4 regions of the Gordonia jacobaea genome follow, and region 1 is predicted to be linked to each of the others. Evidence: predicted binding sites of a transcription regulator. Region 1 holds the regulator's gene; each other region holds the start of a gene.
What was found. The regulator LexA, encoded in region 1, represses DNA repair genes until DNA is damaged. The targets are predictions, from matches to a motif close to CGAACANNTGTTCG.

Region 1 (3,522 bases):
GGCATTCGATGTTGATATATCTGTGTTTACGCCCGTGTGTGTTGACAAGTCAAGTGTTTCGAGTAACTTTGATCACAGAAATTCACGATGCCGGGTATCCCTCACAGATCACCGCACCCGGCCGATCGACCCGGAAGGCAGCAGACGCAATGGAGAATCACCTGGTATCGGAGAATCGGGTCACCATGAACGGTCAAGGAGAGTTGTCGGGAACACCCGTCGTCGCGGGGTTCGCCTACGGGCCGGTGTTGTGGCCGGGTGGGCGCGTCACCTACGACGAGACGTCACTCGGCACCGATCACGTTCTGGCCGAGGGCGAGCGGGACGCGGAGGCGGAACGCCTCGTCGCCGCCGCGGCAGTCGTCGCGGGCAGGCTGCGTCATCGCGCATCACACGCGTCGGGAGCTGCGGCCGAGGTCCTTGCTGCGACCGCCGGGTTGGCCGAGGATCGGGGATGGATCGGTGCGGCGAAATCGCGTGTCGCGAAGGGCGCGTCGGCGCCCGCCGCCGCGGTCGCGGCCACGGCGCAGTTCTCCGAGATGTTCGCCAAACTCGGCGGGTTGATGGCAGAGCGGATCACCGACCTCAACGACGTTCGTGACCGAGTGGTCGCCGAGTTGCTCGGCCAGCCGGAGCCGGGAATTCCGACGCCGAGTCACCCGTCGATTCTCTTCGCTGACGACCTCGCTCCCGCGGATACCGCTGGGCTCGATCCCGCGGTGATCGTCGGGCTGGCCACGCGTCTCGGCGGACCGACCAGTCATACCGCCATCATCGCGCGGCAGTTGGGCATCCCGTGCGTGGTCGCTGTGGCGCGACTGAGTGAGATCACCAGCGGCACAATGGTTTTGCTCGACGGAGGCGCGGGGTCGATCACCGTCGAACCAGAGGGGTCCGAAGCGCGTGAACTCGTCGAGCGCAGCGTTGCGGAGGCCGCGCTTGTTGCTGCGTGGCGTGGCCCCGGCCGGACTGCCGACGGCACCGCCGTCGCCATCCTCGCGAATGTTGCCGACGGCGTCTCCGCGCGCAGCGCTGCCGATGCACCAGTCGAGGGCATCGGGCTGTTCCGCACCGAGTTGGCGTTTCTCGACAGGGCGGATGAGCCCGATGTGGACGAGCAGACGCGGCTGTACCGCGACGTGTTCGAGGCGTTCGCGGGCCAAAAAGTCGTCATCAGGACGCTCGACGCCGGGTCGGACAAGCCGCTGGCGTTCATCGAGCACCCGGACGAGGCGAATCCCGCACTAGGCGTGCGAGGCAACCGCATCGGCGACGACCACCCCGACATCGTGCGAACTCAGCTCGACGCGATTGCGCGCGCGGCAGAGGAGTCCGGCACGACGCCGTGGGTCATGGCACCGATGATCGCCACGGCCGCGGAGGCCGCACAGTTCGCCGAACTCGTCCGTCAGCGTGGTCTGACGGCAGGCGTGATGATCGAGATCCCGGCAGCGGCGATCCTGGCGCCCGCGATTCTGGCCGAGGTTGACTTCGTGTCGATCGGAACCAACGACCTCACCCAGTACACGATGGCCGCCGACCGGATGTCGGCAGAACTCGCCGAACTCACCGACCCCTGGCAACCGGCGGTGCTCGCACTCATCTCGCAGGTTGCGACCGCCGGCGCCCAGCAGGGCAAACCCGTCGGAGTCTGTGGCGAGGCCGCGGCCGACCCGTCGCTCGCATGTGTGCTCGTCGGGCTCGGAGTCACCTCGCTGTCGGCGGCTCCGGCGGCGACGCCCGCAGTCGGGGCGAAGCTGTCGACGGCGACGATGGAGCAGTGCCGGGCTGCCGCCGCTGCCGCACTTGCCACCTCGAGTCCGGCACTCGCCCGACGCGCAGCTGCCGAGCAACTCGACGGCTGACGCAGACCCCGCTGGTCAGCGACCTGCGGGGCCCGTTCCGCGCATCAGACCCGGCGCATCACCGTGACGACTTTGCCGAGGATGGCGGCGTCGTCTCCGGGGATCGGATCGAAGAGCGGATTGTGCGGCATCAGCCAGACGTGGCCGTCTTTGCGCTTGAAGGTCTTCACCGTCGCCTCGCCGTCGATCATCGCTGCGACGATGTCGCCGTTGTCGGCGACATTCTGCTGACGCACGACAACCCAGTCGCCGTCGCAGATCGCGGCGTCGATCATCGATTCGCCGACGACGCGGAGCAGGAACAACGAGCCCTCACCGACGAGCTCACGCGGAAGCGGGAAGACGTCTTCGACCGCCTCCTCCGCGAGAATCGGACCGCCCGCCGCGATGCGGCCGAGTACCGGAACGAACGTGGGGGTCGGGAGATCTCCGTTGATGGCATCGGAGTGATGTGCGTCGGGAGCCTCGGAGACGTTGACCGCCCGCGGACGGTTGGCGTCGCGCTTCAACAGGCCCTTGCGCTCGAGGGTGCGCAACTGGTGTGCGACCGATGACGTGGACGTGAGGCCGACGGCGTCGCCGATCTCTCGGATGCTCGGCGGATACCCGCGCTCGCGCACCGACTTTCGGATCACATCGAGGACGCCACGCTGGCGATCGGTGAGTGTTGCCTCGGCGACGGCCGGATGGATCGGTGCCTCCTCGCCGCCTCCACTCTTCTTGCCTTCGACGCTGCGACCGTTGCCCTTGGGCGACGACGGGCCGCGTCGTGACTTCTCTGTCATCGGTTCCGTCCTTCCTGATGTGTGAAGCGGGTGCTGTTGTGAACCGGGTGCTGTTGTGAAGCGGGGTGGGGTGCGTCTTTCTTCCATCGTCTGGCGCCGACAGTAGCGGAGGCCACTGACAACATCAAACATTTGTTCGACGTGTCGCAGGACTTTGTCGGACCCCTCTGGTAGAACTCGAACATCAGTTCATCGAACGCTTGATCGACCATTGGAGGTAGCGATGACCAGCTTGATGACCAACCCGGTGACCCGCACGATTCCCAGCACGTCGAGTGCATCCGCGGCAACACCGCCGACCACCCGATCTGCAACGCCGCGACCTGCATCGACGACGCGTCCCCGAGTTCACCGCGCCACGGTGGTCAGTGGACGTGCACCGTCGAATCCCGTGCGTAGCGACGAGCTACGTGTGGCGGGGCACGTTCGAACGACTGAGTCCCGACGGACCGCCGGCGCAGACGTCATGCCGCAACCTCGGCGTCGGATCGCGTTCGATCACGGAACCTCAACGCGGCCAGCGGGCACGCGATGCGCCGGTGGCGTCGGCGAGCTGGTGGCTGCCCGTCGGCGCCGGGCAGCGTTCTTGGCGGTACTCGCGGGAGTCGGGTTGGCACTGACCGTGTGGGTGGTCGGGACCGTCGGCGCCGACTACCAGCGGGCGAGCATGCCGTCGTCGACCTCCACGCAGGTGGTCCACGTGCGTTCCGGCGAATCGCTGAGCTCGATCGCCGCACGCGTCGCGCCTGATGTGCCGCGTCAGACCGTCATCGACGAGATCATCGACCTCAACGATCTGCCGTCGAGTGGGCTGCGCGTTGGCCAACCGCTTGTCACACCCGCGTACCGCTGAGCGCTGGCGGTATTCTCGA
Region 2 (3,522 bases), on a different contig from region 1:
TGACAGCGACGTGGTGACCCGTGAGTCTCGCGATGGCTTCGCGCAACAGTCGTGCGCTGCCGTCGGGGTCCTCGGGGAGCAGAGCGATCTGGTCGGTCGGCACATTGGAGCCGTCGACGCCCGCGGCGGCCTGCACGAGGCCGAGTTTGTTCTCGGTGATCAACGTGCGGTTCTTGCGCGCGAGGACGCGCACGGACTCGGCGTCGATCAGCTTGCGCCGCAGCGCATCACGCTCGTCGAGGTCGGTGGGCGCCGGAATCATCCGACCCTCGGTCTTGGAGAACACCTTGCTGGTGACGACGACGACATCGTCGTCGCGTAACCACGGGGCGCGGCGTGTGATCTCCGCTGCGAGGTCGGTCGTGGTGTCGAACTCGGGCAGACCGGTGACCGGGATGATCTCCAGAGCCGCGGGGGCCCGGTGGTCGCGGAGTGCTCCGCCTCGCGACGCTGCGCCGGCGTCGGCCGTCATCGAGCGTCTCCGGCCGCGTCGGGGTGCGCAGCCCGCGGAATGTCGACGCCGACGAGGGCGCACGCGTCACGGACCATCACGGCAGTGGTCTGCGGGTCGGTCATGAGCAGAGGCGCCGTCCCGATGGCGATGCCGTCGACGTGTGCGGTGTCGCCCTCGGCGATCAGCCACCCGTCGAGGATTCCGTTGCCGCTGCGGGCGCCGTAGTGGGCGGCGATCGCCTCAGCGGACGACTCGACGCCGATGACCGACAGGCACTCGTCGGCCATTCCCCGCAGCGGACGATTGTCGATCACCGGGGAGATGCCGACCACGGGCGCCGACGTGGTGCGTAACGCGCTCCGGATGCCGGGAACGCTGACGATCGCCCCGATGCTGACCACGGGATTGCTCGGCGCGAGCAGGATGATGTCGGCGTCGGCGATTGCCTCGGCGACCCCTGGTGCCGGTGCGGTGTCGTCCGACCCGACCTGTGCGAACCCGAAGGTCGGGATCTGCGCACGGTGTTTGACCCACCATTCCTGAAAATGGATCGCGACGCGTTCGCCTTCGCTCCCATCGGGTTTGGCGACGACGACGTGTGTCTCGTGACGTTCGTCGGTTGCGGGCAGTAGTCGCACGCCGGGCTGCCATCGCCGACACAGTGCGGCGGTCACATCGGCGAGCCGGTAGCCCGCATCGAGCATCTGGGTGCGGATCAGATGCGTCGCCAGGTCGCGGTCGCCGAGTCCGAACCAGTCCGGGTCTGCGCCGTATGCGGCCAGTTCCTCCTTGGCGTGCCACGACTCGTCGGCTCGACCCCAACTGCGTTCCGGGTCGATTCCACCGCCGAGCGTGTACATACAGGTGTCGAGGTCGGGACAGATGCGCACGCCGTGCATCCATGCGTCGTCACCGACGTTGACCACCGCGGTGATCTCGTTTCCGTTGCTCGATGCCGAGTCGCCCGCGGCGACCGGAAACGGCGTCGGACCGAGCAGTTCGCGGACCCCGGACAAAAATCGTGCGCCGCCGACACCGCCGACGAGTACCGTCACCTTCACAACGACCCACTCTAGTGAGTCGGGATCGAGTCGATATCATGGACCACGACGCCGCGCCCGCCATTCGCATCTGATGTGACATTGATGCGTCCGCGCAACACAACTCGTGTCTTACGGGGAGTTCTTGTCGGTCGATGGTATTAAGGAATATTTTGATTCAACTTGACCGGACACGTCTCTGGCGTGTCTAATCACATCAGTGTCATTTCTGGTTCGAGATCGAGAATCGGTGCATCGCAACGAAGTTCGATCACTTGTTCGAATTCGGAAAGGTTGATCGGACACCGTGGTGGTGCCAGATCGCGCCGGACACTTGGTGAAGATCGAGAATGTACGGGTATGAGTGGTGGTGTGGCACCGATGCCGCGCCGCTGTGACGACAGAGAACAACGACTTCCCAGGCAGGAGGCGCCGACGATGGCATTCGACAACGCGATCGGCAATCCCCTTGAACCACACGGACATTCAGAGATCGCGTCCCCGTTGAGTGGGGATGCGAACTACACAACCCTTGGGCCCGTTGATGATTCGTTGATCGGGACACCTGAGGTTTCGCTCGGCGCTGACGAGAACTCGCAGCGTCGTCATCTTTCCTTGGTGCCCAACGACTTCGAGGGCTTGTTCGACGCAATCGAAGACCAATGGCAAGATCGCGCGCTGTGCGCGCAGACCGATCCGGAGGCGTTCTTCCCCGAGAAGGGCGGCTCCACCCGCGAGGCGAAGCGCATCTGCCAGGGCTGCGAGGTGAAGGCCGAGTGCCTCGAGTACGCCCTGCACAACGATGAGCGTTTCGGGATCTGGGGCGGCCTGTCAGAGCGTGAGCGTCGCCGCCTCAAGCGCGGCATCATCTGACGGTTTACTCGGGTCCCCGGTCGATGATGTCCTCGTCGAGACCCAGGTGTGTTGCGACCTGCTGTACCAAGACCTCGTGAACGAGATCGAGTAGGTCCTCGCCCTTCTTCGCCCTGCTCTCCAGCGGCCGGCGGAACAGGATGATCTGCGCCCTCGTCGGCGCTCCGTGGACATCGACCCCCGCGGGCATCAGACGCGCAAGCGGGACGGCTCCGTCGGCGGTCACCTCGTCGGGCCACTGCACGGTTTCGGGGTCACGCGGCAGCAGACGTGGGATTTCGTCGACGGCGATGTCGAGTCCCGAGAGCTCGTCGTGCCAGCGAGCATCTATCTCCGCGAACGCCTCGAGGACAACCGTGTCGAATTCGTCCGATTTGCTGCGCCACGCAGGCACGCCCTGCGGCAACAGCGGGGAGCGCAGCCCCCGGCCCCGTCGGTCGCGGCGTGCTCGACGCGCTGCGTGCACAGCCGAGAGCCGCATATCGGACACCCGGTTCTCCGAGGAGCGCACCGGCGAACCCTGGCCTCGATCGCGCGTTGCGCGCCGCCGTTCGATACGCATGCCGAGATTGTAAGTCTCCACCCACCGGTGTCGACTCGGAGGCGTCGCGCCGCGTGTCGGCCCTCGCTCCCCATGTCAGACCTCGCGCCGCGTGTCGAAACACCGTTCGCCGGGGCGTGGGACTAATCTTTCTGCTGTGAAGCTTCCCCGACAATGCTGCCGCCCGGCTTGCTCCCGGTCGGCGGTTGCGACCCTGACCTTTGTGTACGCCGAGTCGACGGCGGTCATCGGTCCTCTCGCCACGTCGGATGAGCCGCACTCGTGGGATCTGTGTGACGAGCATGCACGACGCATCACCGTGCCGCGCGGGTGGGAAATGCTCCGCAGCGAGCGGGGATTCTCGGCGCCGGTCGCCGAAGACTACGAATTGACGGCCCTTGCCGAGGCTGTACGTGAAGTCGGTGGGCGCGAGGTCGGTGCGCGCGGCATCGCGGGTGCCGTGGGCCGTGCGCCGGGTTTCGACCAGGAGGCGTTCGACGACGTTCGGGCAGGCCGACACCGCGCAGGTACGTCTACGACCGATCTCCGCCCGAGCCCCGACGTGCGTTCGGGGTCCGACGCCGCGCGTCGTAGCGGGGGTGTGAAGCCGCGTC
Region 3 (3,522 bases), on a different contig from region 1:
TCAGTAACGCAGTGCTTTTCATTCCGATGCTGCTGTGGGGACGCCAGTACATCGGAATCGGATCGATCATGAACATGATTCTGGTCGGCTACTTCGTCCAGTGGTTCAGCACGTGGCTGGATCCGTACTTTTCCGACAATCCCGCGGCATGGCAGAAGATGATCATGTTTGCCATCGGGATCACCTTCTTCTGTTACGGCGCATCGCTGTATATGACTTCGGCGCTTGGCAATTCGCCCTACGACGCAGTGGCGCCGATCATCGTCGACCACTCGAAAATGCCGTATCGCGCGGTGCGAACATGTCAGGATTTGGTCTTTGTTGTGCTTGCGGTGATCTTCCACGGCACGATCGGTGCAGGCACCGTGGTCACCGCTTTCTTTACCGGACCGCTGATCGAGACCTTCACCGAGAAGGTGAACAAACCGTTGATGCGAAAGGACCTTACGGCCGCCAGTGCGAAAAAATCACGCGTGGTGATGGGACGATCACACTTCTGACGTCAGGCAACCACACCCCACCGTCACCGATTCACGCTACGGTGTAAATGCGGGGCCGACGGTTCCGTCCGTGGGGGGACGAGTCGTACAACTGTGAAATGGAAGGCAGGACATGACCGAATATGTCGTAGCGATCAGTTTTCCGGAGAACTCAACGACCTACGAGGTGTACAACACCATCACCAACTCCGGCTCTTCGGTCGGACTGGTTGCCGCGGCGATCGTGCAGCGTGACGACGCGGGTCATCTGACGATCACAGAGGGTGGCGATGTCGAGTCCGGCGACGCCACGGTTGGCGGGTCTTTGATCGGCATGCTGATCGGCGTGCTCGGTGGCCCACTCGGTGTTCTGCTCGGATTCGGTCTCGGTGCAGCAGGCGGCGCGCTCGTTGATGCCAGCCGCTCCGACGACCTCGACGACGCGATCACGGAGTTCGGCAAGACTGTTCGCCCCGGCGGCAACGCCATCATCGCGCAGACCGACGAGGCCGACACCGCAGCGCTCGACGCCCTGGTGACCAAGTACGAAGGTGCCATCGTGCGTCGCCCGCTCGACGAGGTTCTGGCCGAGCTCGAGGCTCAGCAGGACGCTGCAGAGGCTGCAGCAGAGGCCGCTCGTAAGAAGCTCCACGACGAGAAGAAGGCTGAGAAGAAGGAGAAGCGCGAAGAGCGCGTCGAAAAGCTGAAGGCGAAGTTCTCCTGAGCTGACACTCCTACTGCTTGAGCGAGACCCTTTCGACGACGCGTCGAAGGGGTCTCGTTCTGTTTGTGGCGGGTTTGGGTATTGGCGAATCGTGTTGCGGCAGTAGGGACTTCCTCGGGCGGGCGATGTCGGCGACCTGGTGTGTGCAGATGAGCGATCCGGCGGGAGCCTTAAGCGCATATGGACTTTTCGATCAACTAGTCGGCTGAGTCGGTCACACGAATTATGTTGTCGTACAAGCGGAGTGGGTGCGGATTGCGTCTGGCGCGGGAGTATCCACAGATTCGATCTTGTGTTCGAGATTTCCTCGACGCTGTCGGTATTGTCGGGTAGTGTAGAACACATATTCGACACGACGTGGGGCGGGGGTGGCGGCACGTGAACAGCAAAGATCTTGGGACCGGCGGCGCGCCTTCGGCTTTGGCGACTGCTGCGGTGGGTTCTGCGGATGCGGTGGTGGCGGAGAAACTGTCGCGGCTTGCCGCGGTGCTGGATGAGTTGGCTGCGGTCGATGTGTCGCTGGTATCCGATGCCGCGCTGGTGGAAGCCACCGTGGAGGCCGAACGGCTGGCGTTGCGGACTGCGGGTGCGGTGACGGATCGCTTGATTGTGGAGGCGTCTGACCGGGATCTGCCCCGCGCCCTGGGTTTCCGCGATGTTCGCAATTTCATGGGGCATGGTCTGCACATTGGCGATCCGGCGGCGCGGCATCGGGTGATCGCTGCGACTGGCTCGTTCACCACGATCTGCGGCGACCGACTACCACCCGCATGCCCGACGTTGGCCGGCTATGTGGTCGAGGGCCGCGTCGCGGGCGCGCACGTCCGGGCGGTGCTCGAGGTGCTGGAGGCAATCCCCAGTGAAGTGTCGGCCGAGACAACAGCCGCCGCCGAAGCACAGATGGCCGGCTATGCGGTCCAATTCACGCCCGCCGAAATCACCAATTTGGGTTCACGGTTACTTGCCCATCTGGATCCGGATGGGACGCTGACCACCTCGAAAGACCGCAAACGCCGACGCCGCCTGTGGGTGAACCGGCAGAACGCGCAACTTATGTCGCGGTTGACTGCCGATCTCGATCCGATCGCCCGCGCCCGCCTGGACACGGTGTTGGATGCGTGGGCCAAACCGGGCATGAATAACCCGGATGATCCGGAGTCGCCGGTCGGTCCGATCACCACGGCAAATGCTGAACAAGTCGCGGCCGCGGCTCTACGTGATCAGCGCTCGCCTGCGCAACGCAACCACGACGCCTTCTCCGCACTACTCGGCCAGGTGTTGGAATCCGGCATGCTCGGCAACACTCACCGCGGGTTACCGATCCAGGTCATCGTCACCACCAGCCTGCACGAACTCGAAGCCCAGGCGGGGATCGCACAGACCACGTCCGGCACACTGCTGCCGATCGGCGATGTAATCGACATGGCCGCCTCTACCGGAGCGAGCCAGTATTTGGCGGTGTTCGGTGACCACACCAGCATCCCGCTCTACCTGGGTCGGTCGAAACGGATCGCGTCGCTGGGGCAACGGTTGGCGTCGTTCGCCTCGCCGGGCGGGAAGATGTGTTCGGCACCGGGTTGTAATCAGCCCGCTTCACGGGTGCAGATGCATCACGCCGCGAAAGACTGGGCTGACGGCGGACTCACCGATATCGATCAACTCGTCCCGGCGTGCGATGTGCACAATCGGCGGGTCGGTCCGAAACCCGGCCAGTTCACCACCCGGATGATCACCGACGGCCCCGACACCGGACGGGTTGCGTGGCGATTGAACGCCAAGCCGGGTATGCCGGAGAATCCCGAACGCATCAACCGCATCGCGGACGTCAAAGCCGACTTCCGCGACTACCTCGCGGCCGAACACGCCAGCAACGACGCTGCTGCAGCCGCAGCACGCGCGGCTGGTACCGGGTTCGACACAGACACAACCGTTACCGGGATTGTGTTGCCGCACTTGGTGCCCAACCCGCCCAGCGGGCGGATCGAGCGCGCACTGGCGGGCAGGGTGCCTGTCGGCGATACCCCAACCCTCAGCAGGCGGGTCGACATCCGATGGAACCTCCCCAGGCCACTCGAACTCGACCCCGACCCGCCCACAGACCCCAACCCATCAACGGGCCCGGCCCCACCAGCCAGCCCCATCGCACCCCACGGCGCCGACCCGCCAGACAGCCTCGGCCCACCGTTGGCCGACGCAGCCTAACCGGCTGCGGCGACCATGTCGACACGCTGAACTATCCGGACGCAACGTCGAATCTGGTTGTGCCGCAACCCGTCTACACCCCGCCACCACAGCCGGTGGCGGGGCAGACGCGGTTGA
Region 4 (3,522 bases), on a different contig from region 1:
AACGGTGGTCCGTCCTGCGTCGCGGGTGCGAAACCCCAAGGGTCGCAGTCGATATAGCGCAGACCGTGCGCAGAGAGGTCGAGCTCGTCGATGATCGGGGAGTGTCGGATCATCAGATGTGCCGACGATCCGCGATCGACTCGATAGCCCGGAAAGCGTTCGACGGTCGAAACGGCGCCGCCCGGGATGTCGTCGCGTTCCACGACGAGCACCGAACGTCCCGCGCGGGCGAGGTAGGCGGCCGCGATGAGGCCGTTGTGACCTGCACCCACGACAACGGCGTCGTGCCGGGGCTTATGGCCGGAGCCGCCTCGGCGGCTCACCGCGCCGCCGCTGGTGGCGTGCCTGTAAGAGGTTCGGTAGCCGCGTCGAGCGGGAGTCGTCGACCGAGGAAAGCGAAGGGTCGTGGGTCGCCGGTGAAGGTGAAGTGGCGCAGCACATCGTCGAAGCCCATCCTGCGGTAGAGGGACCACGCCCGATTTCGTTCGGCGGGAATCTCCGGGGTGGACAGCAGGACGTGGTCTTCTTGACGGTCGCTCAGCAGTGCGGTCAGCAACCATTCGCCGATGCCGTGGCCCTGAGCGGTCGGGTGGACGTGGAGTTCGGTGAGTTCGAAGTAGTTGGTTGCGATGCGTTCGATGGTGTCGCGGTCGCAGCCGGACAGTCGGAGACCGGTTCTGAGCTGGTGATTCCACCACTGGTCGTCGGCGCCGCGATAGCCGTAGGCGATGCCGACCATGATCTCGTGCCCGGACGGCGACACCGGAGGGCCGATACGTCGACGCTCCGCGTCGGGGTCGAGCCGGATGTCGGGGGAGACGGCCGTCAGCGCCGCGTATGCGGTCCACCCGCGTCGGGCGATGTGTTCGCGCCAGAGCGGAACCCGGTGGTGCTCGGTGCCACGCGGGTAGTCCATCGCGGTCACGTAGACATTCAGGGCAGCGTCGAGCCAGGCCGGGGAGTCCTGGCCGGTCAACCGAACGAGTCGGGTCGCCAACTGCTCGTTGTCCTTCCTCCCGCAGTCCGCCGCGCGCGTCGCGTTCCTGGCAGGCCGCAGCCGATCGGGAATGTCGGTACCGAGTTCTACGCTTCTGCTGTCGGGAATGGGGCCACATCTCCTCTTGAAGAGTGTCGCCGTTCTAGCTATATTGAATATGTCGAACGGGTGTTCGATGAACGTGCCTCCGCAAGCCGTTCTGCGTCACCCACGACAGTCTGGGCGGTCCGGCGACGGACGAGGGAAGCGTGCATCGCCGGACCGTACCGGGACTTAATTGCGCAGGAACGACTTGGTCACACAGGAACGACTCGGTCACACAGGAACGTGGAAGCCGCTCGGGTGTCGAGCGGACGCAACACCGAAGGGAGCGCGAGATGGCAGTCCATAGGCCGACGCGCGGCACAGTGCGTCACGCACGGCGAGGTGCAGTGGTGCGTCCGGAGATCGACCCGATGGTCGTCGTGCGTGCTCGCGACCTCCTCGATCGCGCAGAGATCCTGGTCGAGAATGCCGACGGCGTGCCAGACGACGCCGAACGGTTCCGCCAGTACTACTTGGCGGCGCTGCGGGCGGCAGGAGCGGCACTCGCGGTCTACGAACCACCCGCGAAGCGAGCATCTCGACGCGTGTCCCCAAATGCGTGGTCACGGATCTCGTCGGCCGTTCCTGATCTGGCAGAGTTCGCCGAGGCGTTTGCCCGGATGTCGTCTGTGCGCATGGAGATCGAGTCGGGCCTGCGTCGCTCCGTCGAGGGTTCGGCGGTCGTGGCGCTCCGCTCCCGCGTGTTGTCGTTTCTCGACGCCGTCGAAGACATCATCGTCGCCTACGAACAGGGAAAGCTTGCGCACCAAGCGGTCGACCGGTCCGACTACGGCTACGACCACATCGCCTGATTCATCGGCTCGTCCGCGCCTGCGGTTCGCGCTTCGCGGCCGACGGCGCCCGTACGGCGATTCTGATTGGCGGTCATTTCACCCGACGTGATCACAGGTCCCGAATTGTCGCTATTGGCGGCTTCGATGTGACGGTCGGGTGGTTATGGTGGTCGCGCTTGCAATCACCTCGTATCATGGAAGCAGTAAGCCGCGAACACATGTCACGAGACTGGCGTCCGCGGTCGCCACAATCTCGTTGATGTGTGAATCGGCAACGTAGTAAGGAGGGTCGGTGCCACTCTCGGAGCACGAGCAGCGCATGCTCGAACAGATCGAAAGTGCTCTTTACGCCGAGGACCCGAAGTTCGCGTCCAGCGTGAAGCGTCGGCGGCTTGGCCGGTCGTCGGGTCGTCGTCGTCTTCAGGCGGCGGCGGTCTTCGTCGTGGGTCTTGTGCTGCTCGTCGTCGGCCCATTGGTGGGCCTCAGCGTCGCCGGGCTTCCCGTCGTCAGCCTCATCGGATTTCTCGTGATGTTCGGCGCAGGCCTCCTCGCTCTGTGGGGCGGTGGCCGCTCGGCTCCCGAGAATTCGGCACCCGCCGACGCCCCCGCGCGGCAGGCAGGCAAGCGCAAGTTCACCGAGCGCATGGAAGAACGGTTCAACCGCCGCTTCGACCAGGAGTGACCCAGGCGCCTGATTGATCAGGCGCCTCCTTTCCGTCACATGTGTGTCGTATCGAAGGATGTGTGTGTGCTGCAGCACCCACTGCCTTCGATAAGACACACATTCACGCCTCCACCGCTCCTTGAGATAGTCAGATCTCACAAACAGCAGGGCAACACATCGCACCAATGTGTTGCCCTGCTGTCGTATGCGGGTGAGCACGCTGTGTCCGCATCGGCCGGCCGGCCACCTCGCCTCTAACCCTGCCTTCTGCCGGGCCATGCACCTATCGCTCGGGTCTGCCTGATCGGACCGCCCACTCCGGAGCTCCCGCGACGCCGCCGCCAGCTGTGCGGCCCCTGATTCCCCACGCCGCCCCACCGCGGTCCCCACAGCGCCCCACCGCCTTCCCCACATCTCCCCACCCGGGCATAAAACTGGCTCCCATCAGTCACTTTGATGCTGTTTCGTCCTTCTAGACACACGAATGGCGGGCTGGGACACGCGGCGCGTGGTGTCATCCACCACCGTGTTTATCCGTGTTGACCTGCAGTAATAGTTTTGGATGGCGACTTCAGGGGGTGGAAGGGGTGGAAAGTGGTGGAAAGTGGGGTACTGTGGCAGCACTGGGTGAGACGGACCGGAACGGATCGCTCAGGGGGCAGGAGGTGTCGACATGTCGTCCGTTCGATTTGTCGGCACCTACACACCCAAGTTGGACGACAAAGGGCGACTGACATTGCCCGCCAAGTTCCGCGACGTACTGGCAGGAGGCGTGATGGTCACAAAAGGCCAAGACCACAGCCTGTCGGTGTTTCGAGCCGAGGAGTTCGACGAGATCGCCGCCCGAATTGTGGAGGCATCCCGTAACGATCCGCAGGCACGAGCCTTTCAGCGCTACTTCTTCGCCAGCACCGAGGAGCAGCGCCCGGATGGGCAGGGTCGGATCAGCTTGTCTCCCGACCATCGGGAGTACGCGGAGCTGA

Region 2: the regulator LexA is predicted to act here: its motif matches at 1,763-1,776, upstream of cofD (2-phospho-L-lactate transferase).
Region 3: the regulator LexA is predicted to act here: its motif matches at 1,540-1,553, upstream of ACRVY7_RS15340 (HNH endonuclease signature motif containing protein).
Region 4: the regulator LexA is predicted to act here: its motif matches at 1,159-1,172, upstream of ACRVY7_RS20035 (SAV_6107 family HEPN domain-containing protein).

Annotation. Positions count from the first base shown of each region.
Region 1 is NZ_CBDRLS010000003.1:137,012-140,533, forward strand. Features, by position in the region: gene ptsP (phosphoenolpyruvate--protein phosphotransferase) at 150-1,865, shown strand; gene lexA (transcriptional repressor LexA) at 1,910-2,557, opposite strand; gene ACRVY7_RS11465 (LysM peptidoglycan-binding domain-containing protein) at 2,874-3,503, shown strand.
Region 2 is NZ_CBDRLS010000004.1:381,849-385,370, forward strand. Features, by position in the region: gene ACRVY7_RS15930 (coenzyme F420-0:L-glutamate ligase) at 1-472, opposite strand, end outside; gene cofD (2-phospho-L-lactate transferase) at 469-1,515, opposite strand; gene ACRVY7_RS15940 (WhiB family transcriptional regulator) at 2,110-2,367, shown strand; gene ACRVY7_RS15945 (metallopeptidase family protein) at 2,372-2,848, opposite strand; gene ACRVY7_RS15950 (DUF3499 domain-containing protein) at 3,066-3,522, shown strand, end outside.
Region 3 is NZ_CBDRLS010000004.1:264,613-268,134, forward strand. Features, by position in the region: gene ACRVY7_RS15330 (YczE/YyaS/YitT family protein) at 1-500, shown strand, start outside; gene ACRVY7_RS15335 (DUF1269 domain-containing protein) at 613-1,203, shown strand; gene ACRVY7_RS15340 (HNH endonuclease signature motif containing protein) at 1,582-3,405, shown strand.
Region 4 is NZ_CBDRLS010000006.1:194,530-198,051, reverse strand. Features, by position in the region: gene ACRVY7_RS20045 (phytoene desaturase family protein) at 1-323, opposite strand, end outside; gene ACRVY7_RS20040 (GNAT family N-acetyltransferase) at 320-997, opposite strand; gene ACRVY7_RS20035 (SAV_6107 family HEPN domain-containing protein) at 1,375-1,893, shown strand; gene ACRVY7_RS20030 (SCO2097 family morphological protein) at 2,168-2,557, shown strand; gene mraZ (division/cell wall cluster transcriptional repressor MraZ) at 3,213-3,522, shown strand, end outside.